Regions from separate parts of the Isoptericola sp. F-RaC21 genome, predicted to be linked through region 2. Evidence: riboswitches for the same ligand, from Rfam matches in the RefSeq annotation. Region 2 holds a riboswitch; each other region holds the start of a gene.
The links. Region 2 has a riboswitch for thiamine pyrophosphate ahead of thiO (glycine oxidase ThiO). Riboswitches for the same ligand answer to the same signal wherever they lie in the genome.
Positions count from the first base shown of each region.

Region 1 (9,963 bases), on a different contig from region 2:
CGTGACCTCGGGGATGAGCTGCAGCGACGTGGTGACCGTCGCCTGGTTGCCCGCCTTGCGGATCTCGGTCTGGCGCAGCTCCTCGGCCTGGCCGGTGAACGAGTCGAGCGCGTCGCGGCCGCGGCCGAAGGCCTTGAGCACCCGGATGCCGTGCACGGACTCCTCGACCGTGGTGGCCAGGTCGCCCGACTGGTCCTGGGAGAGCCGCGCGATGACGCGGTAGCGCCGCGAGAACCGGAACGCGATGACCGCGACCGGGATCGCCCCCGCGAGGTACACCAGGCCGAGCCACCCGGCGGTGGCCAGGAGGATCCCGACGCCGACGACGATCGTCACGGTGCTGACCACGAGCTGCAGGAGGCCGAAGATCAGCCAGCGGCGCAGCAGGCCCAGGTCACCCATGATGCGGCTGAGCAGCTGCCCGCCGGGCCAGCGGTCGTGGAACGCGACGGGCAGGTCCTGCAGGTGGCGGAACAGCGACATGCGCATCTCCGCCTCGATCCGCGTGCCGGGGTACATCACGAGGTTGCGGCGCAGCAGCACGAAGCCGGCCTCGGCGACGCCGAGGACGAGCACGAGGACGACCGGCACCACGAGGGCGCCGAGGTCGTGGGCGGCTGCGCCCTGCGCGAGCGGCCCCTCGACGAGGGCCTGCAGCACGCGCGGGATGGCCAGCGCGGCGAGGCTGGCGCCGAGGGCGGAGAGCAGGCCGCCGACCAGCCGCGGCACGGCCGGCCGGACGTACGGGTAGAGCCGGCGCAGCGACGCGATCGTCGAGAGCTCGGACCCCGCCGGCACGGCCGGGGCGGCGGGTGGACGGGGAGCGGAGGAGTCGGAGCTCCTCCTGGGACTGTCGGAGGGATCGGCGCGGCGGGCGCCTCTGCTGCGGCTGCGCGAAGTGCGCTTCGTGTCGGGCATCACAGCCATTCTGTCACTCGCCCCCGACACGCTTGCCCCGGTCACGCGGTGCGGCGCGAACCCGGGACACCGCTTACCGGCGCGGGATCCCGCCGTCGCGCGCGAGGCGGCGGGATCCCGCGGCCGGCGGGTCAGCCCACCGCGACGCGGTCGCCGTCGCGGCGGCCGAGGTCGCCCGGGACGCCAGCGGCGTCGGGCAGCCCGGTCTGGTCGAAGAACGCCAGCTCGTGCTCGCACGCCGTCCGGAACGCCTCCGCCATCCGGGCGCGGACGGGCGCGTCGGCCGCCGCCGCGGCACGGCGCAGGATCGCGACCGCCTCGCGCGTCGACTCCGCGAACGCGTCGTCCGCATAGGTACCCAGCCACGCCGCGTACGGGTGGCCCGCGTGGTTGCGGGCGGCCAGCCGCTCCCCCACGTCCTGGTAGATCCAGTAGCAGGGCAGGACGGCGGCGACGAGGGTCGCGTAGTCGTCGCCGGCCGCGCGCAGGTGGTCGAGGTAGGCCGCCGTCGTGGGGCTGGCGGGCACGTCCTGCGGCTCCCCGCCCAGCCAGCGGGAGTGCAGGTCGAGCTCCGTGACGAGCGCGCCGTGCGCGCCGCCGGCCCAGAACGCCTGCTCGGCCCGCGTGGGCGCGAGCTCGCTCGCCCGGGCGAGGCAGCGCGCGTAGTCGCGCAGGTAGAGCGCGTCCTGCTCGAGATAGGCCCGGAAGTGGCCGGCGTCGAGCGTCCCGTCGCCCAGGGACCGGACGAACGCGAGGTCGTCGATCGCGGCACGCACGCCCGCGGCGTCGTCCCACCACCGGGCGACGACGTCCTCCCCGCGGTCCTCTCCGTGCGCGCCCGCCGCACCGGGCACCACGACCGGCTCGGCGCCGCCGGCGCGCAGCCCCGCCAGGTGGTCGACGGGGCCGTTCCCGCCGCCGACGCGCAGCGCCTCCCCCGCCCGGATCGCCGCGGTCAGCCAGGCCTTCGTGCCGCGCAGCGCCTCGACCCAGTCGCCCGTGCGCGCGTACCGCGCGGCCAGCCCGCTGGACAGGGAGCAGCCGGTGCCGTGGGTCGACGTGCTGCCCAGGCGCGGGCCGCCCAGCTCCGCGAGCACGCCGTCCGGCCCGACGAGGGCGTCCGGGGCGCCCGCGTCCCCGGCGGCAAGGTGCCCGCCCTTGGCCACGACCAGCACCCGGTGCCGGGCCGCCAGCCGCCGCGCCTGCTCGAGCGCCGCGGGCCAGTCCGGTGCGGGCGCCTCCTGCGCCAGGACCGCGAGCTCGGGCAGGTTCGGCGTCACGACGTCGACCCGCGCGAGCAGGTCCCGCACGGCGTCCTCGGCCGCGGCATCGAGCAGCCGGTCGCCGCTGGTGGCCACCATGACCGGGTCCAGGACGACGGCGGGGCGCGCCGTCGTGGCTCCGCGCGGCAGGCCGTCGAGCCAGGCGGCCACGGCCTCGGCGACCGGGGCCGAGGCGAGCATGCCGATCTTCACCGCGTCGACGGCCACGTCGTCGGCGAGAGCGTCGAGCTGCGCGGCGAGGAACGCGGCCGGCGGCACGTGCACGTCGCGCACCCCCCGCGTGTTCTGCACCGTGAGGGCCGTGACGGCCGCCATCCCGTAGCCGCCGGCGGCGGCCACCGACTTGAGGTCCGCCTGGATCCCCGCGCCGCCCGAGGGGTCCGACCCCGCGATCGCGAGGACCCGCGGCCGGCTGCCCCGGGGCGGCGGCGACGCGGCCGTGGCGGAAGCGGTGGCGGGGGCGGTGGTGCCGGCGCGGCCGGCGGAGCTGTCTTCAGGTGCGCGCGCACTCATGTCGACATCCCTTCGCTAGTACGAGCTAGATCAGGTTCGACGGGTGTGTTCTCAGCGCCCGGCGGCCCACGTCGTGACAGCCGTGAACGGTGTCGTGACGTCGACCGGTCGGGACGCACCCCGTGTCGTGGCGCCCACCGTAGCCCAGGTCACGGCGGCGGGGCCGGCGGCGGACCGCGTGTCAGGATCGGGTGGCGGGGCGCGTACCCGGCGCCGCGATAGGGTGCGGGGGTGCCCGCCGTCGTCCGTCGTGCGCGCGAGCTCCTCGTCGCCGGCACGACGCTCAGCATCGCGGCCGCCGCCCACCTCCTGGCCGGCGGCGCGCTCCCCGGGGCACCCCTCGCCTGGTTGGTCGTCCTGGCCCTCACCGCGCCGCTCGCGGTGTGGACCGCGCGGCGCCGGCTGACGCTGCGGCGCCTGCTGCCCGCCATGGTCGCCCTGCAGCTGGTGCAGCACACCGCGCTGTCGGTGCTGGGCGCGGCCCGCCCCGCGGGCTCGGGCTCCCCCGGCTCGCTCGGTGCCGACGGGCACGCGCTGCACGCCCTGGGCCCCGGCTCCCTGCCGCCCGCGACAGGCCCCGCGCTGCACCACCACGCGGACGACCCGCGCACGGCGTCCTGGATGCTCGCCGCGCACGCGGCCGCCGTCGTCCTCACCGCGCTCCTGCTCGCGGCGGGCGACCGGGCCGCGACCAACGTCGTGGCCCACCTGCGGCACGTGGCGGTCCTGGTGCAGGGGCCGCCGGCGCTGCCGGTGGCCCGCGCGGCCGCCGTCGTCGGCGGGCACGCCTGGCGTCCCCGTGCCGCCCGCACCCGCCGGCGCACGCCCCCACGAGGTCCCCCGCTGCTCCCGGGCGCCCTCGCGCGCACCGCCTGAAGCCTGCCCTGGTCCGTCGTCGGACGAGGGCGGGTCCCTCGTCGTTGCACGGCCACCTGACCACCAGGAGCAGACAGTCATGACCACGCACTCCCGCACGCCCTCCCGCACGCCGCTCGCCCCGCCCGCCCGGGCCGCGCGCCGGCTCGCCGGCACCGCCGCGCTCGCCCTGCCGGCCCTCGTGCTCGGCGCCGCTGCCGCGTCCGCGCACGTCACCGTGACCCCCGACGCGGCGGAGGCCGGGTCGTACGCGACCCTCACCTTCAAGGTGCCCAACGAGTCCGCCGACGCGTCGACGACCGCGGTGAAGGTCGATCTCCCGACCGACACCCCGTTCACCAGCGTGTCCGTCGAGCCCGTGCCGGGCTGGACCGCGAAGGTCACGCAGGCGCCCCTCCCCGAGCCGGTCGAGGTGCACGGCACCACCGTCACCGAGGCGCCGGCCAGCGTCGAGTGGACGGCCGACGACGCCGACGCCGCCATCGCGCCGGGCGAGTTCCTCCGGTTCACCGTGTCCGCCGGCGCCGTCCCCGACGGGGTGGACGAGCTCGCGCTGCCCGCCACGCAGACCTACTCCGACGGCGAGGTCGTCGCGTGGGACCAGGAGGCCACGGGCGACGCCGAGCCCGAGCTCCCCGCACCCGTCCTGCAGGTGACCCCGGCCGCCGAGGGCGAGGGGCACGGCGCGGCGGCCGCCGCGGACGCCGCCGGCGAGGGCACGCCGGCTGCGTCGGACGACGACGGTTCCGGCACCCTCCCCCTGGCGCTGGGCGCGGCGGGCCTCGGGCTCGGCCTCGTCGGCGCCGTCACCGGCGTCGCCGCCCTCGCGCGGACGCGTGCCCGCGCCGACAGCACGGAGCAGCGGTGACGGCCCGCGGCGGGCGCGCCGCGGCCCTGGGCCTGACCCTCGGCCTCGCGGCCGCGGGCCTGGTCGGGGCGGCGGCACCGGCAAGCGCCCACAACGTCGTCGTCGGCACGACGCCGACCGGTGGGTCGACCGTGCACGAGGCCCCGAAGAGCGTCGACGTGACGTTCGACGACGTCGTGCTCGACCTGTCGGGCGAGGGCTCCAGCACGGTCGTCACCGTGACCGACGCCGACGGCACGGACTACGCGACCGGGTGCCCGACGACCCAGGACCGCACCGTCTCGGTGCCGGTCGCGCTGGGCGCGGCCGGCGAGTACACGGTCGACTGGCGGATCGTGTCGGCCGACGGGCACCCCACGAGCGGGGAGTTCTCGTTCACGTACGACCCGCCGGCCGGTACGGAGGCCGCCACCCCGTCCCCGGGCGCGGCCCCCTGCGCCGCGTCGGGAGCATCGGCCGACGACGGCGCGACCGGCGCCCCGCCGGCCGCCGCGGACGGTGCTGCGGGCTCCGACGACGCGTCGGAGCTCGTCGTGGTGCTCGGCATCGCCGGCGGCGTGGTCGTGCTCGCGGGCGCGGCCGTGCTCGTGGCGCTGCGCCTGGCGCGGCGTCGCGACTGACGCACGGCACCGACGGCGACCTGTCAGGGCCAGCGCCGGGTACGGCGTGCGCCGGCCCTGACAGGTCCGCTCGCCTGGTCCTCGTCCACGCACCCCGCCGGCGCCGCCTACGATGCCGACCATGGATGCGGGGCAGATCGTCGGGATCGTGACGGGCCTGGTCGTGGTGGTGGTGCTGGTCACGGCGGTCGCCTTCTGGGCGGCGCGCCGCCGGCGCGCGGCCCGCGGGCGGGCGCAGGACCTCGAGTCCCAGCTGCAGCGGCTCGGGGTCGAGGCGGGCTCGGCGCTGGTGCGCGCCGACGAGCGCGCCCGCCTCGCCGAGGACGAGCTCGCGTTCGCCCAGGCCGAGCTCGGCGACCGCGAGACGAGCGAGCTCGCGCCCAGCCTGCGGCGCGCGCGGGAGCGGCTGTCCGAGGCGTTCCACCTCAACCAGCTGCTCTACGACCACGTGCCGGACACCGACCAGCAGCGCCAGGAGTGGTCGGCCCGCATCGTCGACCTGTGCCGGTCGGCTGACGGGTCGCTCGACGAGCTCGACCGCGGGCTCGCCGCCCTGCGGCAGACGGTCCGCTCCACGCCGGACGCCGTCGAGCGCGTCGACGCGGAGCTGGCCCGCGTGCGCGAGGCCGTCCCGGCGGCCCGTGCCGACCTCGACCGGCTGCGCGGACAGTACGCCGAGCAGGCGCTGCTGCCCGTCGCGGACAACGCCCAGCAGGCGGAGCGGCTGCTCGAGTTCGCGGGCCGCAGCACCGCCGCGGCCCGCAAGCGCCTGGCGTCGCAGCAGGTGGCGGAGGCGGGCGCCGCCGCCCGTGCCGCCGAGGAGGCGGTGCGCCGGGCCGAGGGGCTGCTGCGCGCCGTCGACGACTACGAGGCGGAGGCGCTGCGCGCCGAGGCCGCGCTCGGCGCGATCGTCGCGGAGTCCCGCGCCGAGCTGGCCCAGGCGCGGGCGCTGCCGGCGGCCCAGCGGGCGGGGCGGATCGACGGCGCGGTCGCCGCGCTGGAGGACGCGTTGGCGGCGCTGCCCGCGCCCGGCGATCCGGGCGACCCGGTGGGCTCGCTCACCCGCGTTCGCGAGGCCAACACCGCGCTCGACGACGCCGTCGCCGAGCGGGCCGAGCGCGACGAGCGCGCCCGTCGGGCGGCGGCCAGGCTGGGCCCGGCGCTCGACGACGCGGAACGGCAGCTCGCGACGGCGCGGTCCGTCGTCGACGACTACCGCGCGCCCGTGGGGCCCGACGCCCGCACGCGCCTCGCGGAGGCGGAGCGCGAGGTGGCGCAGGCCCGCGCCGCCGACGACCCGGAGCGGGGCGTCGCCGCCGCCCGCCGGGGCGCCGCGCTCGCCGCCGAGGCCGCGACCCTCGCCCACCGCGACATCGCCCGTTCCGGGCAGGGGCAGCGCTGGGACGGCGGCTACAACGGCGGCTACGGCGACGCGTACGGGGGCGGGTACGGGCGGGGCCGCCCGGGCGGCCGCGGCGGCTCGGACGTCTTCGGCGCGGTCCTGGGCGGCATGGTGCTGGGCGGCATCCTCGACGACATCGGGGACATCGGGGACATCTTCGACTGACGACGGCCGGTGCTCACGGCCGCCCTCGTGACACGGGAGGACGCATGACCACGGTGCGGCGACGGGTGCGGGTGCACGGCCGCGTGCAGGGCGTCGGCTTCCGGTGGGCGACGCGCGAGGCCGCCGCGCGGCTCGGCGTGGCCGGGCTCGTGCGCAACCTGGCCGACGGCACGCTGGAGGCCGAGGTCGAGGGCCCGCCGGACGCCGTGGACGCGATGCTCGGCTTCCTGCGCGAGGGCCCGACCGCCGCGGTCGTGACCGGCGTCGACGTCGAGGACGTCCCGGCGCGCGGGGCGACGACGTTCGACGTCACCGGCTGACTGTGCCGATGCGGGTGGCGCCCGGGACTCGGGCCGCCACGTGCTCGACGACGCCCGCGCGCGTGCGGCCGTGCTCCTCGACCGCGAGCCCCTGCTCGAGCACCCACCGCATCGGCCGGCGGCCGAAGTGCTCGCCCGCCAGGGGCACGCTCACCAGGTCCGCCAGCCCCTGCAGCGCGCGCAGCGGCCAGACGGTCGAGGCGACGTGGTCGGCCAGCAGGAGCAGGCCGCCGGGCCGCAGCACGCGCGTCATCTCGCCGAGCGCCGCCCGGTCGTCGCCGATGCCGCACAGTGAGAACGTGCACACGACCGTGTCGAAGGAGGCGTCCGGGAGGTCGAGGTCCTGCGCGTCGCCGACGCGCAGGTCGACTCCGAGGCCCAGCCGGTCCGCCCGGCGCCGCGCGACGTCGAGCATGCCCGCGCTGCTGTCGACGCCCACGAGGCCGCCGGGGGCCGCCGAACCCGCCCCTCCATCCGTGGCCCCACCCGTGACGCCCGCCGGGTAGTGCTCGAGGTTGAGACCCGTGCCGATCGCGACCTCCAGCGTGCGCCCCTCGGCCAGCGCGCACACGTGCTGCCGCAGGCCGGGGAACATGCGCCGCTCGGCGGCCGCGAACGCCCGGTCGTAGCCCGCGGCCTCGCGGTCCCACCGGCGGCGCAGCCGCTCCGCCCGGCGCCCGCCCGGCGTCGCCCCGTCGCGCTCCCGCCCCGCACCGTCCTCGCTGGTCACCGCCTCAGGCTCCCACGGTCCCGGCCCGTGCGACAGGGACGTCGCACCAGCCGACGAACCGACGGACGCGCGCGCCGCGGCCGGCCGGCGGACCACGTACCATCGCGCACGTGACGAGTCCCACCCACGCCCGCCCGTCCCGACACCGGGGCGTCGGCAGCGCCGTCGTGGGCGGCGTCGGCGAGCTCCTCATCACCCTGGGCGTGGTGCTCGGCCTGTTCGTCGTGTGGCAGCTGTGGTGGACGTCGGTCGAGGCCACCGCGCAGGCGCAGCAGGTCATGCAGGAGTTCGAGGCCACGCTGCCGCCGGCCAACCCCGAGCCCGCCGAGCTGCGCACGGACGACCCGCCCGTCCCGGAGCCGGTCGGCTACGGGGAGACGATCGGCACGCTCATCGTGCCTGCCTGGTACGGCCTGACGAACAACGCGATGCCGATCGCGGAGGGCACCGGCATGGACGTGCTCGACCGGGCGATGGCCGGCCACTACGAGACGTCGCAGCAGGTGGGCGACGTCGGCAACTTCGCGCTGGCGGGCCACCGTCGCACGCACGGCAACTCGTTCCGGCACGTCGACACGCTGGAGAAGGGCGACCAGATCATCGTCGAGACGGCCACGACCTGGTACGTCTACGAGGTCACCGACCACGAGATCGTCACGCCCGACCAGGTGGACGTCGTGGCGCCGGTGCCGCACCATCCCGACGAGAAGCCCACCGAGCGGCTGCTGACCCTGACCACCTGCCACTCGCTCACCCTGGGCGAGTACGGCAACGACCACCGCTGGATCACGTACGCCACCTTCGTCGGCTGGATGGACCGCGCCGACGGCACCCCCGAACAGGTCCGCTGAGCGCGGGCCGGGCTTCGACGAGAACGAGAGACGACATGTACGCGTGGATCTTCCGTCACCTGCCGGGCAACGTGTTCTGGCGGGTGCTGCAGTCGCTGGTGCTGGTCGCCGCCGTGGTGGCGGCGCTGTTCCTGTGGGTCTTTCCCGCGCTCGCCCCCTACCTCACGCTGCTGGAGGGCGACCCCGCGGTCGGCTGATCCTCAGCTGCTCGCGCGCACCACCAGCTCCGGGTCGAACAGCACCTCCTCGGGCGCCGACGCCGGGTCGTCGATCTCCCGCAGCAGGATCTCGGCGGCGGCCGTCCCGATGGCGGCGGCGGGCTGGCGCACCGTGGTCAGCGGCACCGCGCCGGTGGTGGCGAAGGGGATGTCGTCGTAGCCGACGAGCGCGACGTCGTCCGGCACCCGTACGCCGCCGTCCAGCAGGGCGCGCACGAGGCCGAGGGCGTGCATGTCGTTGCCCGCCAGGACGGCGTCGGGGCGCTCGCCGGGCGCCGCCGAGACGATCCGGCGCCCGACCTCGGCGCCCTCGTCCATGCCCAGGTCGTCCGAGTGGACGACCTCCAGGGTCGCGCCCGGTGTGCCGTCCACGACCTCCCGCATCCCCTCGAGCCGCCGCCGCACCTGCTGCACCCGGGCCCGGCCGGTGGCGGCGAGCAGCCGGCGGCGGCCGCCGTCCACGAGGTGCTGCGCGGCGAGCCGGCCTCCCTCGCGGTGCCGCAGGGAGACGGTCGACAGCCGGCCCGCGGCGTCCTGCTGGTCGACGACGACGACCGGGCTGCCCCGCTCCTTGCGCGCCGTCAGGGCGGCCACCTGCGCGTCGTGCGGCGCCACCACCATGCCGTCGAAGCGCAGCTGCTCGAACAGGGCGACGAGGCGCTCCTGCTGCTCCGGGGACTCGTGCGTGCTGCCCGTGACGAGGGTGAGGCCCGCCCCCGCCACCACGCGCTCGACGGCGTTCACCACGTCGGAGAAGAACGGGTTGGACGCGTTGATCACCGACACGCCGACGATCCCCGAGCGCTGCCATCGCAGCTGCCGGGCCGACAGGCTCGGGACGAAGCCGAGCTGTTCCACGGCGGCCCGGATGCGCGCCGTCGTCGCGGGCGCCACCTTCTCCGGGCGGTTGAGGTAGTTGGAGACGGTCGCGGCGGACACGCCGACGTGCCGCGCGACGTCGTGGATGGTCACCATGCGTGCTCTCCGGCCAGGATGGGGTGATGGACACGCGACCGACGCCCGGACCGCTGCGGTTCGGGGTCAAGCTCACGCAGGACGCCCCGGTCGGCACCTTCCGTCAGGTCTGGCAGACCGCCGACGAGGCCGGGTTCGACCACGTGTGGGTGATGGATCATCTCGCCTCCCTGGGCCCGGACGACGACCGCCCGATCTTCGACGCGTGGGCCATGCAGGCGGCG
Region 1 covers NZ_JBCFYX010000001.1:883,540-893,502, forward strand. Annotated here, with positions in the region: gene AAG589_RS04130 (ABC transporter ATP-binding protein) at 1-798, opposite strand, end outside; gene AAG589_RS04135 (bifunctional hydroxymethylpyrimidine kinase/phosphomethylpyrimidine kinase) at 1,050-2,714, opposite strand; TPP riboswitch at 2,705-2,847, opposite strand; gene AAG589_RS04140 (hypothetical protein) at 2,946-3,590, shown strand; gene AAG589_RS04145 (YcnI family copper-binding membrane protein) at 3,670-4,458, shown strand; gene AAG589_RS04150 (copper resistance CopC family protein) at 4,455-5,078, shown strand; gene AAG589_RS04155 (hypothetical protein) at 5,200-6,645, shown strand; gene AAG589_RS04160 (acylphosphatase) at 6,690-6,965, shown strand; gene AAG589_RS04165 (class I SAM-dependent methyltransferase) at 6,955-7,695, opposite strand; gene AAG589_RS04170 (class E sortase) at 7,806-8,546, shown strand; gene AAG589_RS04175 (hypothetical protein) at 8,582-8,743, shown strand; gene AAG589_RS04180 (LacI family DNA-binding transcriptional regulator) at 8,747-9,739, opposite strand; gene AAG589_RS04185 (LLM class F420-dependent oxidoreductase) at 9,766-9,963, shown strand, end outside.
Region 1: linked by a shared signal. The riboswitch ahead of AAG589_RS04135 (bifunctional hydroxymethylpyrimidine kinase/phosphomethylpyrimidine kinase) and the one ahead of thiO (glycine oxidase ThiO) in region 2 are both predicted to bind thiamine pyrophosphate.

Region 2 (9,963 bases):
GCTGGTCTGCGCCGCCGGCGCCCGCTCCGCCCGCGTGGCCGACGTCGCGCGCGCCGCCGGCGTCGACGCCCGCTCCGTCGAGGGCGGCGCGCCCGCGCTGCTCCTCGCCGCGAGGTAGTCCAGCATCCCGCGAGGTAGTTCGGCCCGTGCCGAGGTAGTTCGAATCCCCGCGAGGTAGTTCCTCTCGGCAGGTCTTGAACTACCTCGGCAGGTCTTGAACTACCTCGGCAGGACTTGAACTACCTCGGCCGGTCGTGAACTACCTCGTCAGAGCGCGAGGTCGAGGCGGCCGTCGGGGGAGGAGCTGGCCAGCGCGCCCTCGCGGCGCGGGATGCGGCCGGCGCCGGCAGCCAGCCGCCCGGACTCGACGGCGAGGCGCATCGCGTGCGCCATGCGGACCGGGTCGGCGGCGCGCGTGACGGCGGTGGCGAGCAGCACGCCGTCGCAGCCGAGCTCCATCGCGAGGGCGGCGTCGGACGCGGTGCCCACCCCGGCGTCGAGGATGACCGGCACGCGCGCGGCGGCCGCGATCGCCTCGATGTTGCGCGGGTTGAGCACGCCCAGGCCGGTGCCGATGGGCGCGCCGAGCGGCATGACGGCGGCGCACCCGACGTCCTCCAGCCGCCGGGCCAGGATCGGGTCGTCGTTGGTGTACGGCAGCACGACGAACCCGTCGCGCACCAGCCGGTCGGCGGCCTCGACGAGGCCGATCGGGTCGGGCAGCAGGGTGACGTCGTCGGCGATCACCTCGAGCTTGACCCAGTCGGTGCCGCACGCCTCGCGGGCGAGCTGCGCGGTGAGCACGGCCTCGGCGACGGAGAAGCAGCCCGCCGTGTTGGGCAGGGCTCGGATGCCGAGGCGCTCGAGCAGGCCCCAGATGCCGCCGTCCTCGGCGCCCGCGCCACCGGGGCGCACCGCGACGCGGCGCATGGCGACCGTCGTGAGCCCGGTGCCGGACGCGACCAGCGCATCCTCGAGCGTCATGAGGTTCGACGCGCCGCCCGTGCCCATGACGAGGCGCGAGCCGATCTCCGTGCCGGCGACCACCAGGGGATCCACGAGCGGGTGGGCGGTTGGACGCGACGTGGCTGCGACGTGCGTGCTGGTCATGGTTCCTCCGTGCTTCGTGGTCAGCCGCCCTGGACGGCGGTGACGATCTCGACCCGGTCGCCGGGCGCGATCCGGGTGCCGGCCCACAGGCCGCGGGGGACGACGGCGTCGTTCACGGCGACGGCGATGCCCGCCGCCGTGCCGTCGGCGACGAACGCGGGGACGAGGGCCGCGACGACGGCCTCGACGCCGTCGCCGTGCGGCCCGTCGAGCGGGTAGGTCTCGCCGTTGACGACGGCGGTCGCGGAGGTGGACGGCGTGCTCACGGGAGGGCTCCTTCGGTGGTGGCGGGCGCGAAGCGTCGCGGGTCGGCGGCGGCGAGGGCGTCGTGGGTGTCGTCGGGCGGCGGCGCGCCCGTGAGCGCGGCGACGACGGCGTCCGCGGTCAGCGGCGCGAGCAGCACCCCGTTGCGCCCGTGCCCGACGGCGGCGAGCAGGCCGGGCACGGCGGTGGCGCCGACCAGCGGCAGGTTGTCGGGGGTGGCCGGGCGGGCGCGCGGGGTGACGTCGACCAGCGCGGCCTCGTCGATCCCGGGCACGAGCGCGCGGGCGTCGCGCAGCAGGGCGAACACGCCGCCGGCCTCGGCGCGGCGGTCGTCGGGGCGCTCCTCGCTGGTGGCACCGACGACGATCTCCCTGTGCCCGGGCCCGCTGCCGGGCCCCGCGCCGGTGCCCGCGCCCCGCGGCACGACGTACACCGGTCGGCCCTGCACCGTGCCCCGCACCACGTGCTCGAGCGGCAGCTCAGGGCCGGCGTCCAGGCGCAGCGTCACGCCCTTGACCGGCCGCACCGGCACGCGCACCTCGGGCACGCCGTCGAGCAGGGCGGACGTCGTGCCCGCGCCGGTCGCGAGCACCACCGCGCCGGCGGCGTGCCGCGACCCGGCGTCGTCGTGCACCGCGACCGCCCGGCCGGCGGCGTCGCGCTCCAGGCGCACGGCGGTGCGGCGCACGACCGCATCGCCCAGCGCGTGGGCCAGGGCCGCGTGGGTGGCCCGCGGGTTGACGGCCAGGTCGCCCTCGACGACGGCTGCCCCGGCGAGCCGCGGCCCGAGGTACGGCTCGCGCCGCCGCGCGTCGGCCACGGGGACCTCCGCGGACGCGAGCCCCCACTCCCGGTGCAGGGCGAGGACACGGCGCAGCAGCGCGAGGTCGTCGGCGTCGTACGCGACAGCGAGAGACCCGGCGCGCAGCAGCGGGACGTCGTGTCCGGTCGCGACGGCGAGGTCGGCGGCGAACGCGGGCCAGCGGGCGGCCGACGCGAGGTTGAGGCGGGCGAGCTCCCGCTCGCCGAAGTCCGCCTCGCTGACGGCGGCGAGCATCCCCGCGGCGGCGTGCGTGGCGCCGTCGCCCGGCGCCGGGTCGAGCACGGTGACGGACAGCCCGGCCGTCGCGGCGCGCCAGGCCACGGCGAGGCCGACGATGCCGCCGCCCACGACGACGACGTCGGACGTGCTGCTGGGCGTGGGCATGTGCGCTCCCTTCGCTGGCATGACCCAGATCAGGTTCGACGGTCGGCTCCTACGCCCTCTCAGCCCCGAGCGGGGCTCCCGTGCCCGGCCACTGTAACGCGGGCCGTGGTTACCCTGGCCGGCGTGACCACGACCACGCCCGATCACGGGACCAGCGACGCACCCGGCACGACCCGCTCCCGTCTCGCCGAGGCCCGCCTGTACCTGTGCACCGACGCCCGCGAGGAGCGCGGCGACCTGGAGGACTTCCTGCACGCGGCGCTCGCGGGCGGGGTGGACGTCGTGCAGCTGCGCGACAAGACGCTCGACGTCGCGCGCGAGCTGGAGCTGCAGGAGCTCGTGACGCGGGTGGCCGGCGAGTACGGCGCCCTGTGGTGCGTGAACGACCGGGCCGACGTCGCCGGGCTGACCGGCGCGCCCGTCGTGCACATGGGCCAGCGCGACCTGCCCGTGCCCGCCGTCCGCTCGCTGCTCGGGGCCGCACCCGTGCTCGGCCGGTCCACCCACTCCGCCGCGCAGGCGGCCGAGGCGGAGGCCGACCTGGACGTCGACTACTTCTGCGTCGGCCCGCTGTGGGCCACGCCCACCAAGCCCGGTCGTGCGGCCGTCGGTCTCGACCTGCTCCGCGAGGTCGCCGCGACCCGCCCCTCGACGCCGTGGTTCGCCATCGGCGGCGTCGACGCCGAGCGTCTGGACGCCGTCCTCGACGCCGGGGCGACGCGCGTCGTCGTCGTGCGGGCCATCACGCAGGCGCCCGACCCGGAGCGCGCGGCCCGCGACCTGCGGGAACGCCTGGGCTGAGGCGAGGCCGGTCCAGGGCGCGCTGCGGGGAGAACTCCCCATGGTCGGCCCCTCGCGCCCGGCTCGGCGCTCTGCCAGGGTGGAGGCTCACCCTCTGCCAGGCCGGTGACGGCCGGCGCCCGAACCCCTGGAGCCCCCATGAACGCACGGACCCCGCGCGCCCGCGCCACCGCAGCTCTCGCGCTGGTCGGAGCCCTGTTCCTTGCCGGCTGCACGGGTGGGGGAGGCGACGACGGAGGGTCGGCGGCAGGGGGCGCGGGCGAGGCGCCGGCGAGCCAGGCGGCGGAGGGCGGCGGCGAGACGGACCCTGGCACGGCCTCGGTCGCCGACCAGGTGATGGCCGAGCAGACGATCGCCACCCCGCACGGCTCGGACGCCGCCCCGGGCGGCGAGCTGACCGCGACGCTGCGCGCCGTCGAGGTCGCCGACGGCGCGATGACGGTCCGGTGGGCGCTGCGCTGGGACGACGAGGACGCGCCGGCCGACGCGGGCGCGAGCTGGTACGACATGTCCCTCGAACCGTCGACCACGGTGACCGACCGTGCCGGGCTCAAGGCGTACCGGCCGTTCTGCACCGAGGGGGCGTGGCAGGAGGACACGGACGACTCGACAGCGGCCGCGGTGGCGCAGATCAAGTGCCGCGAGTCGATGCTCGTGTCGCCGTTGGAGAAGCACGCCTTCGATTTCCCCAACCACGGCACCATCGAGGTGTCCGCCGTGCTGCCCGCCCCGGAGGGCAAGCCCGCGACGGTCGACGTCCTGCCCGCCGAGGGCCTGCCGCTGTTCACCGGCGCGACGGTGACGTACGCCGACGGCGGCGCCGAGTGAGCGCCCGACGGGCCTTCGTCCCGCTCGCCGCGGCCCTGGCGCTCGCGGCCGCCGGCACCACCCCGGCGCTCGCGGCGACCGATCCGGCACCGTCGTCGTCCCAGCCCGGTGCCACGGGTGGTGCCGCGGCCGCCGACCCGGAGCTGATGCGGGAGGCCGCGGAGGCACTCGCCGAGGACTCGACGCGGGTCGAGGCGGCGGACGTGTCCGCCGAGATGGCCGCCGACGCCACGTTCGACCTGCGGACGGACGACTCGACGTTCCCGCTCCGTCCGGACGACTCGACCACCACGCTGGAGTCGAAGCAGGAGAAGAAGGACGACACGGTCGTCACGCTGACGTCCGACCTGCTGTTCGACTTCGGCAAGGCGACGTTGACGCCGGAGGCGAAGAAGGCGGTCGCGGAGCTGGCGGGGGACGTCCCGCAGGACGCGACGGTGCGCGTGGACGGCTACACCGACTCGATCGGGACGGACGCGAAGAACCTCAAGCTGTCGAAGCAGCGGGCGAACGCCGTCGCGGACGTGCTCGGCTCGGAGCGCCCGGACCTCACGCTCAAGGTCAAGGGCCACGGCGAGGCGGACCCCGTCGCGGAGAACGAGGTGGGCGGCGAGGACAACCCCGCGGGCCGCGCGCTCAACCGTCGGGTCGAGGTGACCTACCCGACGCAGTAGCGGGGGGAGCGGTCAGCGGCGGGCGCGGTACGCCACGACCAGATGACCGACGGAGCTCGTCTCGAGCGCGGCCGCGCCGACGGCGAGGACGAGCCAGTCCCAGGCGCCGGCGCCCTGGAGCGCGAGGAACAGCAGCGCGGCGGCGCTGACCTGGACGGCGACGAGAGAGATCCGTGCGGTGCCAGAGGCACCCGCACGCGCCGGTATCCTTGGCCGGGTGACCGCCACCCCTGACGCCACGCCCACCACCGCCGACCTCGCGGCCACGCCGCGGCCGGTCCTCGTCGTCGACTTCGGCGCCCAGTACGCGCAGCTCATCGCGCGCCGCGTGCGCGAGGCCCGCGTCTACTCCGAGATCGTGCCGCACACGTTCACCACCGAGCAGATGCTCGCGAAGAACCCGGCGGCGATCATCCTGTCCGGCGGCCCGTCGTCCGTGTATGCCGCGGGCGCGCCGTTCGTGGACCCCAAGCTGTTCGAGGCCGGCGTGCCGGTGCTCGGCATCTGCTACGGCTTCCAGGCGATGGCGCAGGCGCTGGGCGGCACCGTGGCGCAGACGGGCACGCGCGAGTACGGCGGCACCGAGGTGGACGTGTGCGCGGCCGGCATGCTGCTGGAGGGCACGCCCGAGCACCAGACCACCTGGATGAGCCACGGCGACTCCGTGCACGCGGCCCCCGAGGGCTTCGAGGTGCTCGCGACGTCGTCCGGCTCGCCCGTCGCCGCGTTCGAGGACACCGGCCGCCGCCTGTACGGCGTGCAGTGGCACCCGGAGGTCAAGCACTCCGCCCACGGCCAGGCCGTGCTGGAGAAGTTCCTCTACTCCGGCGCCGGCCTGAAGCCCGACTGGACGCCCGGCAACGTCATCGCCGACCAGGTCGCCGCGGTCCGCGCTCAGGTCGGCGACGCCCGCGTCATCTGCGCCCTGTCCGGCGGCGTCGACTCCGCCGTCGCCGCCGCGCTGGTGCAGCGCGCCGTCGGCGACCAGCTCACCTGCGTGCACGTCGACCACGGCCTGCTGCGCGAGGGCGAGGTCGAGCAGATCGAGCGCGACTTCGTCGCCTCGACGGGCGTGAAGCTCATCATCCGCGACGAGAAGGAGCGGTTCCTCACCGCCCTCGCGGGGGTCAGCGACCCGGAGACGAAGCGCAAGATCATCGGCCGCGAGTTCATCCGCGTCTTCGAGGACGCGCAGCGCGACATCGTCGCCGAGGCCGGCGCGCACGGCGAGGAGGTCAAGTTCCTCGTGCAGGGCACGCTCTACCCGGACGTCGTCGAGTCCGGCGGCGGCGAGGGCGCGGCCAACATCAAGAGCCACCACAACGTGGGCGGCCTGCCCGACGACCTGCAGTTCGAGCTGGTCGAGCCGCTGCGCACTCTGTTCAAGGACGAGGTGCGCGCGGTGGGCCGCGAGCTCGGCGTGCCGGAGGAGATCGTCTCCCGCCAGCCGTTCCCCGGCCCCGGTCTCGGCATCCGCATCGTCGGCGAGGTCACGGCGGAGCGCCTCGAGACCCTCCGCAAGGCGGACGCCATCGCCCGCGAGGAGCTCACCAAGGCCGGCCTGGACGACGAGATCTGGCAGTGCCCCGTCGTGCTGCTGGCCGACGTCCGCTCCGTCGGCGTGCAGGGCGACGGCCGCACCTACGGCCACCCGATCGTGCTGCGCCCGGTGTCCTCCGAGGACGCCATGACCGCCGACTGGACGCGCCTGCCCTACGACGTGCTGTCCGTCATCTCCACCCGCATCACCAACGAGGTGAGCGAGGTCAACCGCGTGGTGCTCGACGTGACGAGCAAGCCGCCGGGCACCATCGAGTGGGAGTGAGGGGGTCGGGCGTGGGGCGAGGCGGTGTCGTTCGGGAGAATGATTCGCTCGTTCCTCGCTCGGCTCTCCCGAACCACACCGCCTCGCCCCACGCCTGCGGGTGTGCGGTCAGGAGATGGCGAACGAGCTCGCGCGGTTGTTGAGCGAACCGAGCTTGCCGGTCCGGTCGACCCAGCCGGTGTGCGCCCCGTTCTTCGACGCGCCGTCGAACAGCTTCACGTCGCAGTGGTTGTACGTCCGGACCGACGTCACCTTGTTGGACATCGCGCCGAGGACGGAGCCGCCCTCGTTGTCGGTGGTCTTCGCCGTGCAGCCCACCTTGTACTTCGGGTTGAAGATCACCACCTGGCGGCCGCTGTAGCTCGCCCCGTCGTAGAGGCGCGCGACGACGAGCCCCTTGCCGATGGCGTAGTCCTTGCAGCCGAACGTGCCGTCGATGACGGCGCAGTAGAGCGTGCCCGCGGCCGCGGTCGCGCGCACGTCGGCGACCGTGACCGGCTTCTCGCTGGTCACCGCCTCGACCTGGACGGGTGCGCCGCCGTCGTCCGGCGCCGCCGTGGCGGCCGGGGCGGTCATGCCCAGGGCCGCGATCGCCGCGAGACCGCCGACGACGGCGGCGAGCCGTGCGCGGCGGGTGCGGGTGCGTGTCGTGATGGTCATCGTCGCTCCTCACGTCTGCCGGCGATCCCCTCGTCGCCGGTCACGAGACACGAGGCGCCCCCGGCCCGCGGTGATACGCCGAGGCAGCGATCCGTCCCTGACCAGGGACGACGACTGCGCCGCGCTCAGCGGGCGAGCGCGGCGGCCTTCTGGTAAGCGGCGTCGACGTCGGCGAGCACGCGCGGCCACGACGTCGCGAGCTCGGCGGAACGGTTGTGCGCGACGATCGCGTCGAGCAGGTCGGGGTCGTCGGCGAGACGGACGAGGGCGTCGGCCATCGCGGCGTCGTCGTCGACCAGGAGGGCGTCGCGGCCGTCGACCAGGCGCTCCGCGACCCCCGACTGCGAGCGGCTGACGACGGCGAGGCCCGCGGCCTGGGCCTCGAGGGCGGCGATGCCGAACGCGTCCTGCACGGCCGGGGCGACGAACACGTCGGCGCGGACGTACAGGCGCTTGAGCTCGGTGGGGGTGAGGCGGCCGACGAGCCGGACCGTGTCGGCGAGGCCGTGCTCCCGCACCCAGCGCCGCGCCTCGGCCAGCTGCGGGCCGTCGCCGCCGATCGTCGCGACGATCCGTCCGGGCGCCTTCGCCACCGCCGCGGCGACCGCCTCGAGCATCGGCAGCACCCGTTTGCGGGGCGCGAACCGGGTGGCCGACACGACGTGGACCTCGCGCCCCTCGGCGCGCTCCCCGCGCTCGACGCGCGGCAGCCGCCACGCCTCGACGTCGATGCCGTTGCCCAGCACGGACACGCGCTCCGCCGCGGCGTCGGCGCCCAGCCGGCGGCCGACGACGCGGCGCAGGGGAGCGGCCGTCAGCTCGCTGACCGCCGACCACTGCACCGGCCACGCGGACCACCGGGTCGCGCGGTCGAGCGCGGCGAACGCGCGCTCCCAGCCGCCCCACACGGAGTGCACGGTGAGGACGGCGGGCAGCCCGAGCCGGGTCACCGGGCGCACCGCCAGCTCCACCGTGGGGGCGAGCACGCCCATGTGCAGGTGCACCGCGTCGGGCCGGCGGCCGTCGGCCTCCAGCGCCCGCAGCCGCGCCCGCACGTGCGCCGTCGAGCGCGGGTGGACGGGGTAGCCGCCCGGCACGCGGGCGGCGACGCGGTGCACGACGACGCCGTCGCCGTCGCGCCGGGTCGTGACGCCGTGCCCGCCGGTGGCGTCCGGGGTGGTGGTGATCACCTCGACGTCGTGCCCGGCCTGCGCCTGCCGCCGGGCCAGCCGGGCCACCTGGGTCTCGATGCCGCCGAGGAGCGGCAGGTAGGAGTCGGAGACGTGGACGATGCGCACCGGGTCATCCTGCCATCGCGGCGACCTGCGGGTTCGTCGGTCCTCGTCGCGCCATGGCCGCGATGCGGCGCTACGGTGCGAGGAGCGGTACTCGGAACGCACGCATCAGACCTACCCCTCAGGAGAGGTGCGACATGTCGAGCACGGTCACCGTCCATCCGACCAAGGGCGTCCGCGGGATCGGCCTGGTCACCGTCATCGCGGGCATCGTCATGATCATCGCCGGCCTCGGGGTGTGGGTGGTGGTGTCCCAGACCCTGTCCGCCGAGGAGATCACGGTGTCCGAGGACGCCAACATGTTCGCCGGCCAGCACGTCGCCGGGCCGTTCACCGCGTACGCGCAGGCCGAGGTGATCGACAAGCACGCGACCGAGATGGCGGACGGGCAGACCTACGCGCAGCTGGACCAGGACGACCCGGTCCGCGACAGCGTGATGGACGCGTCGTTCCTGCGTGCCTCCCTGTTCACGTCGGTCGTCGCGTTCGGCGTCTGCGCGCTGGTGATCGGCCTGGGCATCGTGTTCATCCTGCTCGGCAGCGCGCTACGGAAGCTCGCCGGCGGGCCGCAGGTGGTGATCGACTCGCCCTCGCTCACGTCCGAGGGCGGCCTGTCGCACGCCGCGCACCGCGCCGACCCCGTCGAGCCGGAGCGCCCGACGACGCCGACGACGCCCGCCACGCCGCCCGAGCGCCCGAGCACCCGCACGGCTCCCGAGGCGCCCGCCAGCGGGACGCCGGGGTCCCCGGCGTCGCCTCCCTCGACGTCCCCGTCCACGTCGCCGTCAACACCTCCGAACGTGTCCCCGTCGACGCCCCCGGAGGAGCCGCCGGCCGCGCCCCCGGTGGGCGGTGCCCCGTCGGCCTGAGGACCGACCCGGGACAGCACGACGACGCGGTGGCGACCCGAGCAGGGTCGCCGCCGCGTCGTCGTGCGGGGATCGTCAGCGGTCGGCCGTCGCCCGGCGCCGGCGGCGCACCGCGCTGACCACCGAGCCGATGACCAGCAGCGCGCCCGCCGCGGCCAGCAGCACGATGGCGGCCAGCTCGACGTCGATGTGCGCCCCCGCGGCGTTGGCCAGCAGCCCGACGCCGAAGGCGACCACGAGGAAGCCCCACACGATCGTGCTCGCCCGGGGCCCGGCGGCGTGGGCCGACCGGTCGTCCTGGGCCTGCGTCGCCGCCGGGGCGGGCAGGGGGTCGGGCGCCGGCAGCGGCTCGTGCGCCGGCGTGGGCAGCGGGTCCGGCGCGGGCAGCGGAGGCGGCCCGGACAGGTCGGGTCGGTCCGGCCGGTCGAAG
Region 2 covers NZ_JBCFYX010000002.1:369,728-379,690, forward strand. Annotated here, with positions in the region: gene AAG589_RS07105 (ThiF family adenylyltransferase) at 1-118, shown strand, start outside; gene AAG589_RS07110 (thiazole synthase) at 268-1,110, opposite strand; gene thiS (sulfur carrier protein ThiS) at 1,131-1,376, opposite strand; gene thiO (glycine oxidase ThiO) at 1,373-2,581, opposite strand; TPP riboswitch at 2,571-2,673, opposite strand; gene thiE (thiamine phosphate synthase) at 2,705-3,382, shown strand; gene AAG589_RS07130 (hypothetical protein) at 3,521-4,210, shown strand; gene AAG589_RS07135 (OmpA family protein) at 4,207-4,884, shown strand; gene AAG589_RS07140 (hypothetical protein) at 4,897-5,112, opposite strand; gene guaA (glutamine-hydrolyzing GMP synthase) at 5,102-6,709, shown strand; gene AAG589_RS07150 (hypothetical protein) at 6,818-7,369, opposite strand; gene AAG589_RS07155 (glycosyltransferase family 4 protein) at 7,495-8,667, opposite strand; gene AAG589_RS07160 (hypothetical protein) at 8,802-9,533, shown strand; gene AAG589_RS07165 (hypothetical protein) at 9,609-9,963, opposite strand, start outside.

Region 3 (9,963 bases), on a different contig from region 2:
GGCTGCCCGCCCCGGGGCGAGGACCTGACGGAGTACTGCGGGGAGCTGGCGGGCGCGCGGTACCGCGTGCTCGTCCCGGACGACTGGAACGGCACGCTCGTGCTGTTCAGCCACGGGCACTACCCGTCGGAGTTCTTCGGGGACTTCCCCGCCCCGCACCTGCTGGGGAACCAGGAGCTGAGCGAGGGCACGCTCACCGACCACGGGTACGCCGTCGCCGGGTCGCTGTTCCAGGGCGACGGCCTGGACTTCACGGTGCCGACGGCGGTGGCCGACCAGTCGCGGGTGCTGGACTGGTTCGAGGAGCACGTGGGCGAGCCGGAGCGCACGATCACGTACGGGCAGTCGATGGGCGCGGTCACGGCGGTGAAGCACGCCGAGGCGGAGCCCGACCGGATCGACGGCGTGCTCACGGTGGGCGGCGTCCTGGACTGGGTGGGCCAGTTCGACGCGATCCTCGACATGAACGCCGCGACCCGCGCGCTGCTCACGGACGGCACCGACGCGCACGGCGACCCGATCGAGCTCGTCGACCCCGACGACCCGGTGGCGAGCCGGGACGCCCTGGTGGCCGCGCTGACGCAGGCCCAGGAGACGCCCGAGGGCCGGGCGCGGATCGCGCTCGTCGCCTCCCTCAACACGGTGACCGGCTGGTACTGGATGAACGAGGAGCGGCCGCGGACCCTCGAGGACCGCGCCCGCGCCCAGGCGCAGTGGCTGATCGGCGCCTACACGCTCAGCCTGGGGCCCACCGGGAGGGCGGGGCTGGAGGAGACGCTGGGCGGCAACCCGAGCCGCACCGGCCTCGACCACCTGCGCGCCCGGCTCGCCCGGTCGGGCGCCGCGGGCGAGGTGGCGGCCGCGTACGCGCGGGCCGGCCTCGACCTGCGGGCCGACCTGGCGGCGCTGGAGGCCGTGGAGCCGATCGAGGCCGACCCGGGCGCCCGGGCGGCGATGGTGGAGCACCGTCCCGAGGGCACGACGCCGTCCCCGGTGCTCACGCTGCACACCACGGGCGACGGCGGGGCGCCGCCGTCGGGCGAGCGGTCCTTCGCTCACCGGGTGCGGCAGGTGGGCCACCCGGAGCGGTTCCGGAGCCTGTACGTGGAGCGCGGGGCGCACCTGTCGGTGAGCCTCGGCGAGGAGCTCGTGGCCCTCCGGGCGCTGGAGCGTCGCCTCGACACCGGGCGGTGGCCGTCGCTGGCCCCGCGGGCGCTGAACCGGGCGGCGGACGCCCTGGGCCCGGACTACCGCGCGACGTTCGAGGTCGTCACCCTGCAGACCTTCGACCACGCCCCGGCGTTCACCCGGTTCGTGCCGCCGCCGGCGCCCCGTCCCTCCTGGTGAGAGGGGCCTGCCGCCGCGCGCGCCGGCGTCGTACTCTCGGGGGATGACCACGACCCTCACGGAGGACCTGACCGCGGGCGGCTCGGGCGCCGGCACCGGCGACGACGTCACGGCCGCCGTGCGCGACGTCGCCCGACGGTCCCAGGTCGCGTCGCGGACGCTCGCCACCGCCACGCGCGCGACCAAGGACGCGGCGCTGCACGCGCTCGCGGACGCGCTGGAGGCCGCGGCAGACGAGATCGTGACGGCGAACGACGAGGACCTCGCCCGCGGGCGCGAGCGCGGGCTGAGCGACGGGCTTCTCGACCGGCTCGCGCTCACCCCGGCGCGCATCGGCGCCATCACGGGCGCGCTGCGCGAGCTCGCCGGCCTGCCCGACCCGGTGGGCGAGGTGGTGCGCGGCCAGACGCTGCCGAACGGCCTGCGCCTGCGCCAGCTCCGCGTGCCGATGGGCGTGGTCGGGATGATCTACGAGGCGCGGCCCAACGTCACCGTCGACGCCGCCGGCCTGGCGTTGAAGTCGGGCAACGCGGTGATCCTGCGCGGCGGCAGCGCGGCCGCCTCGTCCAACGCGGTGATCGTCGACGTGCTGCGCCGCGCGCTGGAGGCCCAGGGGCTGCCCGCCGACCTCGTGCAGACCATCGACGCGTACGGCCGGCCCGGCGGGGTCGCGCTCATGCAGGCGCGCGGCCTGGTGGACGTGCTCGTCCCGCGCGGCGGCGCCGACCTCATCCGCACGGTCGTCGAGTCGTCGACCGTGCCGGTCATCGAGACCGGGGTCGGCAACGTGCACGTGTACGTGGACGCCACCGCCGACGTCGCGACGGCCGTCGAGATCGTGATGAACGCCAAGACGCAGCGGGTCGGGGTGTGCAACGCGGCCGAGACGCTGCTGGTGCACGCGGACGCCGCCGAGGCGTTCCTCCCGGCGGCCCTCGCCGCCCTGGGGGGCGCGGGCGTGGTGCTGCACGGCGACGCGCGCACGGTCGCGCTGGCGCCGGAGTCGGTCGAGGTGCTCCCCGCGACCGACGTCGACTGGGCCACGGAGTACCACGCCCTGGAGCTCGCGGTGCGGGTCGTCGACTCGCTCGACGACGCGATCGAGCACATCCGCACCTGGTCGTCGGGGCACACGGAGGCGATCCTCACCCGCGACCTGGCCGCGTCGGAGCGCTTCGTCGCCGAGGTCGACTCGGCCGCCGTGATGGTGAACGCGTCGACCCGCTTCACCGACGGCGGCGAGCTGGGCCTGGGCGCCGAGATCGGCATCTCGACGCAGAAGCTGCACGCCCGCGGGCCGATGGGACTGGCCGAACTCACGACCACCAAGTGGGTCGTGCACGGCGACGGCCACGTCCGGCCCGCGTGAGAGACTGACCCCCGACCGCACCCGCAGTCCACGACCGCACACAGGAGGAACCCGTGCTGCAGACCGTCATCCAGCTCGCCCAGGAGGCACCCGAGCAGTCCGTCGGCGCGATCCCGCCGGTGGGGATGGGCCTGCTCGCGTTCGGCGGACTGGTCGCCGCGCTCGTGGTGACGTACGCGTTCCGCAACGTGTCCAACCGCCACCACTGACGGCCCCCGTCCGGTCAGCGTGAACGAGCCGTCGTCGCAGCCGCGCCGTCCGCGCCTGGGCGTGATGGGCGGCACCTTCGACCCCATCCACCACGGGCACCTGGTCGCCGCCAGCGAGGCGGCGGCGCTGCTCGACCTCGACGAGGTCGTCTTCGTGCCCACGGGCAAGCCGACCTTCAAGCAGCACCAGCAGGTGTCCCCGGCGGAGCACCGCTACCTCATGACGGTGATCGCGACCGCGTCGAACCCGCGCTTCACCGTGAGCCGCGTCGACATCGACCGGCCCGGGCTCACGTACACCGTCGACACGCTGCGGGACCTGCGCGAGGCGCGGCCCGACGCCGACCTGTTCTTCATCAGCGGCGCCGACGCGATCGAGCAGATCCTCACCTGGAAGGATGCCGCGCTCCTGTGGGAGATGGCACACTTCGTGGCTGTCACGCGGCCGGGGCACCAGCTCACGGTGGACGGACTGCCCCACGACGGGGTCACGACGCTGGAGGTCCCGGCGCTCGCGATCTCGTCGAGCGACTGCCGTCGCCGGGCGCAGGCCGGTCAACCGGTGTGGTACCTGGTGCCGGACGGCGTGGTCCAGTACATCGCCAAGCACGGTCTGTATCGAGGTCTCGATGAGTGACAACAACCCGTCCCGCCCGCTGACCCGCCGCGAGATCCGCGAGCGGGAGCAGGCGGCCGCCGCCGCGCAGGGGAGCGCCGGGCACCCGGCACCGTCCGGGCCGGAGTACGGCGCACCCGCGGCGGCACGGTCGCCGTTCGGCCCGCCCGCCGGTCAGCCGTCCGCCTCGCGGTTCGCCGCGCCGTCGCCCGGCGCTCCGGCCGCCGCCGCGCCGTCGCGGCGCTCGCTGCGCGAGCAGAGCCCGGCGCCGGCCGCTCCCGCCCCCGCGCCGATGGTGCGCCCGCCGTCCGCCTCCGCCGGCGTGCGCGGCCTGGACGAGACGGGCCGCCTGGCCCCGATCCAGCGACCCACCGGCGAGATGTCCCGGGCCGTCGCGCCGGCGCCCACGGTGCGCCCGGCGGCGCCCGCCGCCCCCGCAGCGCCGCCCGCGCGCCCGTCGTCGCGTCGGGACCTCGGTGCGACCGCCGTCGGCGGAGCCGCCACCGGCCTGTCGTTGCCCCCGCTGGCGACCCCGCCGAGCGCGGCGCCCGCGGCCACGCCGCCCGCCACGGTCGCCCCGCGCCCCGACGGACCGGCGCGCCGCTCGCCGTTCGCGACGACGGGCACCTCCTCGCCGTTCGGCACGACCGCGGCGTCGGCGTCCTCCGCCCAGGCCGCCGCGTCGGCCCCGCCTGCTCAGGCCGCCCCGTCGGCCCCGTCCGCCGCCCCGGCGCCCGCCGCGGCGCCGCCGCTGCCCTGGGCGAGCCCGAGCACGGAGCGGCCCGCGTCGGTGCCGCCGTCGCGCCCGGGGCCGGCGGCCGCGCAGCCGTCGGCGCCCGAGCGCCCCGCGGCGTCCCCGTTCGACGCGCTGGTCGCGTCGGAACAGCCGGTCCGCGCGCGGTCGGCCGCCCCGCAGGTCGAGGAGGACGACGACGAGGACTGGGACGAGCCCGAGGCGTCGTACACCTGGCTGCACTACATCGTCCTCGTGGTCGTCGCGTTCGTCCTGGGCCTGCTCGTCTGGAAGCTGCTGCTCGAGGGCCCGGACACCAACGACTTCTCGACCGACGGCGCCGCGCCCGCGGCCGGCGTCGCCCTCACGTACGAGCACCCTGGAGCCGCTGCATGACCGCCAGCCCCCGTGCCGTCGAGCTGGCGGTCGCCGCCGCCCGGGCCGCGTCCGACCGCAAGGCGCAGGAGATCATCGCGCTCGACGTGAGCGAGCAGCTCGTGCTCACCGACGTGTTCCTCATCGCGTCCGGCACGAACGAGCGCCAGGTCGCCGCGATCGTGGACGCCGTCGAGGAGGCGATGTTCCGCGCCGGGTCCAAGCCGATCCGCCGCGAGGGCAAGGCGCAGGCGCGCTGGGTGCTGCTGGACTTCGGCGAGGTCGTCGTCCACGTGCAGCACGCCGAGGACCGCGTCTACTACGCGCTCGAGCGCCTGTGGAAGGACTGCCCGGCCGTCGAGCTGCCGGAGGACGCGCGCGGCGGCGACGGCGCGGCGGCGGCCGCCGAGTACGGGGACAGCCAGGGCGACGGCGCGATCCGCCTCGCGGGCGACGAGCGGTGACGGCCGGCACCGTCGTCCTGCTGCGGCACGCCCGCACCGCGTACAACGCCTCGCTGCGGCTGCAGGGCCAGATCGACATCCCGCTGGACGAGGTCGGCCGCTGGCAGGCGGCCGAGGGCGGCTCCGCGCTCGCGTCGTCGCACCGCGCGACGCGCATCGTGTCCTCCGACCTGGGCCGCGCCGTCGAGACGGCGACCGCCTACGCGGACGCGCTCGGGGGAGCGCCCGTCGCCACGGACGCCCGCCTGCGCGAGCGGGGCTTCGGCGCGTGGGAGGGCCTCACCGGCGCGGAGCTGCAGGAGCGCTGGCCTGCCGAGTACGCGGCCTGGCGCCGCGGCGCCGAGCCGACGGGCGCGGGTGCCGAGACGAAGGCGGCGGTCGCGGCGCGGACCACGGAGGCCGTGGCGGAGCACGCGGCCGACCTGGACGACGACGCCACCCTGGTCGTCGTCTCGCACGGGGCGGCCATCTCGCTGGCCGTGACGGCGCTGCTCGGGCTCGACCCCGCCACCTGGCGCGGGCTGACGGGCATGCACAACGTGCACTGGTCGCACCTGCACCGCGCGGGCGAGGGGGCCGTGCCCGCCTGGCGCCTCGTGGCGCACAACGTGGGCGCGGGCTACCCGCTCGACCAGTGGCAGGCGGGCCCGGACTGGAATTTGGAACCTGGCCCGAAGTCTGCCTAAGATATCGACGTTCCCGAGGGGCGCAAGCCCGGAGGAACGCACCGAATCAGACGAATCGCCTGGTCGCCCGTCGGCCGCGAGAGTCGGTTCTCGGGGCTGTGGCGCAGCTGGTAGCGCACCTGCATGGCATGCAGGGGGTCAGGGGTTCGAGTCCCCTCAGCTCCACCCCGACGAGAAGGCCCGGAACCCATGGTTCCGGGCCTTCTCGCATGTCCAGGGGTGTGACGTCCAAGGGGTTCACGGTGCGGGACGCCCCTTGCGCCGGCGCCGTGGTCGCCTAGGGTCGGACCTGCGGCCGCGTCGTCGGCCGCCACACTGAAGTCACATCTGAAGACACCCATGACAGGGGAGCGCCGTCGAAGGGGCGCTGAGAGTGCGGGCACAGCCGCAGACCCTTGGAACCTGCTCCGGTTAGCACCGGCGAAGGGAGTTACCTGGAATGTCCGCGCCCATAGCTCTGCGCAGCGCGTCCCTGCGGTACCGCACCGTCGACCTCGTCACCGTGGCCATGCTCGGCGTCGCCGTCGGCGTCGTCTTCTGGGGCTGGACGCAGCTCTACCACCTGCTCTCCGCCGGTCTGGCCGTCGCGTTCCCGCCGGCCACCGGGCTGCTCGGCGGCGGCTGGCTGCTCGGCGGCGTGCTGGGCGGCCTGATCGTCCGCCGGCCCGGCGCGGCGCTGCTCACCGAGGTCGTCGCGGCGAGCGTCGAGGCCCTGCTCGGCGCCGGCTGGGGCTTCTCGGCGATCGTCTCCGGCGTCGTCCAGGGCTTCGGCGCCGAGCTCGTGCTCGCGCTGTTCCTGTACCGCCGCTTCGGGGCCGCGGTCGCCGCGCTGGCGGGCGCGGCGGCCGGCGCGTGCGGCGCGGTGTACGAGTGGTTCGCCTACTACCCCGACTGGGCGTGGGGCTTCCGGCTGGCGTACCTCGGCCTCTTCGCGCTGTCCGGCGCGCTGCTCGCGGGGCTCGGGGGAGCGGCGCTCGTGCGCGCCCTGGCGCGGGCCGGCGTGCTCGACGCCTTCGGGCCGGGCCGCGACCTCGCCGACCGTGCCGCCGACCCCGCCAAGGCCTGACGGCGTGGCGCGCGACGGCGTCCGGGCGAGCCTGCGGGGGCTCACCTGGCGGCCCACCGGGCGGGGCGCACCGACCGTGACCGACCTCGACCTCGCCGTCGGCGTGGGGGAGCGCGTCGGGCTCGTCGGCCCCAGCGGGGCCGGCAAGTCGACCGTGCTGCACGCCCTGGCGGGGGTGCTCGGCGACCCGCTGCCGGGCGACCTGTCCGGCGCGGTCGAGGTGGCCGGCGGGGTGGGGCTCGTCCCGCAGGACCCGGGCTCGGCGGTCGTCGCGGCGCGCATCGGCCGGGACGTCGCCTTCGGGCCCGAGAACGCCGGCCTGCCGCGGGCGGAGATCTGGCGTCGCACCCACCACGCGCTGGAGCGGGTCGGGCTGCGGTACCCGGTCGACCGCCCGACGTCGGCCCTCTCGGGCGGGGAGCTGCAGCGGCTGGCCCTCGCGGGGGCGCTGGCCCGCGAGCCAGGCCTGCTGCTGCTCGACGAGCCCACCGCGATGCTCGACCCGGACGCCGCGGCCGAGGTGCGCGCGGCGGTGGTGGAGGCGCTCGCGGGCAGCGACACCGCGCTCGTGGTCGTCGACCACCACGTCGGGCCCTGGCTCGAGCACCTGGACCGCGTGGTCGTGCTCGGCCCCGGCGGCCGGGTCACGCACGAGGTCGCGCCCGCCGCGCTGCGCGACGGCACCGCGACGGCGGGGCTGCGCGACGAGCTGACCCGCGCCGGCGTCTGGCTGCCCGGCGTGCCCGCGCCGCCGCCGCTGCCGGTGCCCGCCGCCCTGGTGGCGCCGGACCTGCCCGGGCCGGACGTCGTCGTCGCCGGCCTCCGCGTCGACCTGGTCACCCGCGGCCTGCGCGGCCGCACCACGACGCGCGCCCTGGACGGCGTGGACGCGCGGCTGCCTGCGGCGCGGCTCACCGCCGTCACCGGGCCCTCGGGCGCGGGGAAGTCCACGCTCGTCGCCACGCTCGCCGGGCACCTGCGGCCGGCGTCCGGCGACGTGCGCGGCACCCCCGGGCACTCCGCGCGCTCGCGGGACCTCGCGCGGGCCTGCGGCTGGGTGCCGCAGCACCCGGAGCACGGGCTGCTCGCGCTGCGCGTGCGGGACGAGGTCGAGCTCACCGGCCGGCGGCTCGGCGTCCCGGTGGACGTGGACGAGGCGCTCGCCGTGCTGCGCCTCGACCACCTCGCCGACGCGCACCCGTTCCGGCTCTCGGGCGGCGAGCAGCGGCGGCTCGCGCTGGCCGCCGCGCTCGCGCACCGCCCCGGGACGGTGCTGCTCGACGAGCCCACGGTCGGCCAGGACCGGCTGACGTGGGCCGCCGTGGCGGGGTGGGCCGTGGCGGCGGCCCGGCACGGCGCCACGGTCGTGACCAGCACCCACGACGAGCACCTCGTCGCGCTCGCCGACCACCGGGTCGCGCTCGGCGCGCACGACGCCGCGCTGCAGGGGGCGGTGGCATGATCGGCGCTCTCGCGCGGGTGAACGCGCTCGTGCTCGTCGCCCTCGGGCTGCTCGGGCTGGTCGCGTCCCTGGGGGTGCGCGACGTCGCGAGCGCCGCCGTCGCCCTGGTGGCCTGCGTGGCGTTCGGGCTGGTGCTCCTGCCGCGCGGGGCCGGGTCGCCGGTCCGGTACCTCGCGGTGCTCCTCGCCGTCGTCTCGGTGGCGTGGTCGACCTGGCTGCTGGGTGGCCGCGACCTGGTGGTCGCCGCCGTCGCGGGCGCCCGCATCGCGGTGCTCGCGCTGCCCGGCGTGGCGCTCGCCCCGCTGGTCGACCCGAGCGGGCTGGCCGACCAGCTCGGCCAGCGGCTGCGGCTGCCCGCGCGGTTCGTCGTCGGCGTGGCCGCGGCGCTGCAGCGGTTCGAGCGGCTCGGCACCGTCTGGGAGCAGGCGTCGCGGGTACGCCGCTCGCGCGGCGTCGGGCCCGGGAGAGGCCCGCTCTCCCGGGCGCGCCACGCGTCCTCGGTGACGTTCGCCGTGCTGGCCGGGACGCTGCGCGACGCGGCCGCCATGTCCGTCGCGATGGACGCCCGCGGCTTCGCGGGCGCCCATCGGCGGACGTGGGCGGAGCCGGCGCCGTGGTCGCGGACGGATTCCGCCGTGCTCGCCGTCGGCGCGGTCGTGGCGGCCCTGCCGTTCGCCGTCCTCGTGGCGCGCCAGCTGTGACGTCCGCGCGTCAGCCCGTCGGGGCCGGGGGCGCGTCCGGCGAGAACGCGACCGGTGCGGCGGACGGCGTGCGCGGGTCGGGCCGTTCCGGTCGGCCGCCGGGCTCGATGCCGCCCTGGTCGAGGCGGAGCGGCGGGTACCGGTCCGTCATCAGGCAGGTGTACGCGGCGACGCGCTGCCCCCAGCGGTTCATCCCGACCACGAAGTCGTACACCGACCGGGGGTAGCTGCCGGTGAACAGCAGCGCGATCGCGGAGATCATGACCAGCAGGGCGATCAGGCCGACGGAGTTGGTGCCGCCGTCCCAGGCGTCCTTCGCACCGGAGGTGTCTCCGAGCCAGAGCGCTCCGCCCGCGAAGACCGACAGCACGAGGAGGTGCGGGATCGCGAGGAACCACTTCACGAAGATGAGCCCGCGCGACAGGCGCTCCGGGTACTCGACGGACAGGTGCGCCGGGTAGTCGGGCACGTCCGCGAGCGTGAACGGCGGGTAGCGGTCGGTGCCCAACACCCCGTAGCCGTAGTAGCTCACCCGCCAGCCCCAGCGCAGGACGCCGACGTTGAAGTCGAACAGGCCGCGCGGGTAGCGCGCCGTGAACAGGATCGCGAAGAACGCGATCACGGTCACCACGGCGAAGGCGATCCACAGGAAGAAGAGCACGACGAGGTGCGGCACCAGCAGCAGCCACTTCACCAACCACAGGCCGCGGGAGGCGGAGGCTCGGGGTGCCGCGTCGAGGCGGAGGGGATAGGCGGCGGGGTTCTCGGTCATGGCGTGCTCCTCGGGGTGACGGGCCGGGCGTCGTCGAGCACGGTGACGACGACCTTGCCCCGCGCCCTCCCGTCCAGCAGGTGGCGGATCGCCGGGACGACGTCCGCGAGCGGGTAGGTGCGGTCGACGACGGGCGTGACCGCGCCGTCCTCGGCGAGGCCGC
Region 3 covers NZ_JBCFYX010000001.1:260,480-270,442, forward strand. Annotated here, with positions in the region: gene AAG589_RS01170 (alpha/beta hydrolase family protein) at 1-1,347, shown strand, start outside; gene AAG589_RS01175 (glutamate-5-semialdehyde dehydrogenase) at 1,391-2,716, shown strand; gene AAG589_RS01180 (hypothetical protein) at 2,770-2,925, shown strand; gene nadD (nicotinate-nucleotide adenylyltransferase) at 2,945-3,562, shown strand; gene AAG589_RS01190 (hypothetical protein) at 3,555-4,670, shown strand; gene rsfS (ribosome silencing factor) at 4,667-5,113, shown strand; gene AAG589_RS01200 (histidine phosphatase family protein) at 5,110-5,799, shown strand; tRNA gene AAG589_RS01205 (tRNA-Ala) at 5,892-5,964, shown strand; TPP riboswitch at 6,134-6,245, shown strand; gene AAG589_RS01210 (ECF transporter S component) at 6,239-6,865, shown strand; gene AAG589_RS01215 (ABC transporter ATP-binding protein) at 6,870-8,327, shown strand; gene AAG589_RS01220 (energy-coupling factor transporter transmembrane component T) at 8,324-9,028, shown strand; gene AAG589_RS01225 (DUF4389 domain-containing protein) at 9,039-9,800, opposite strand; gene AAG589_RS01230 (NAD(P)-dependent alcohol dehydrogenase) at 9,797-9,963, opposite strand, start outside.
Region 3: linked by a shared signal. The riboswitch ahead of AAG589_RS01210 (ECF transporter S component) and the one ahead of thiO (glycine oxidase ThiO) in region 2 are both predicted to bind thiamine pyrophosphate.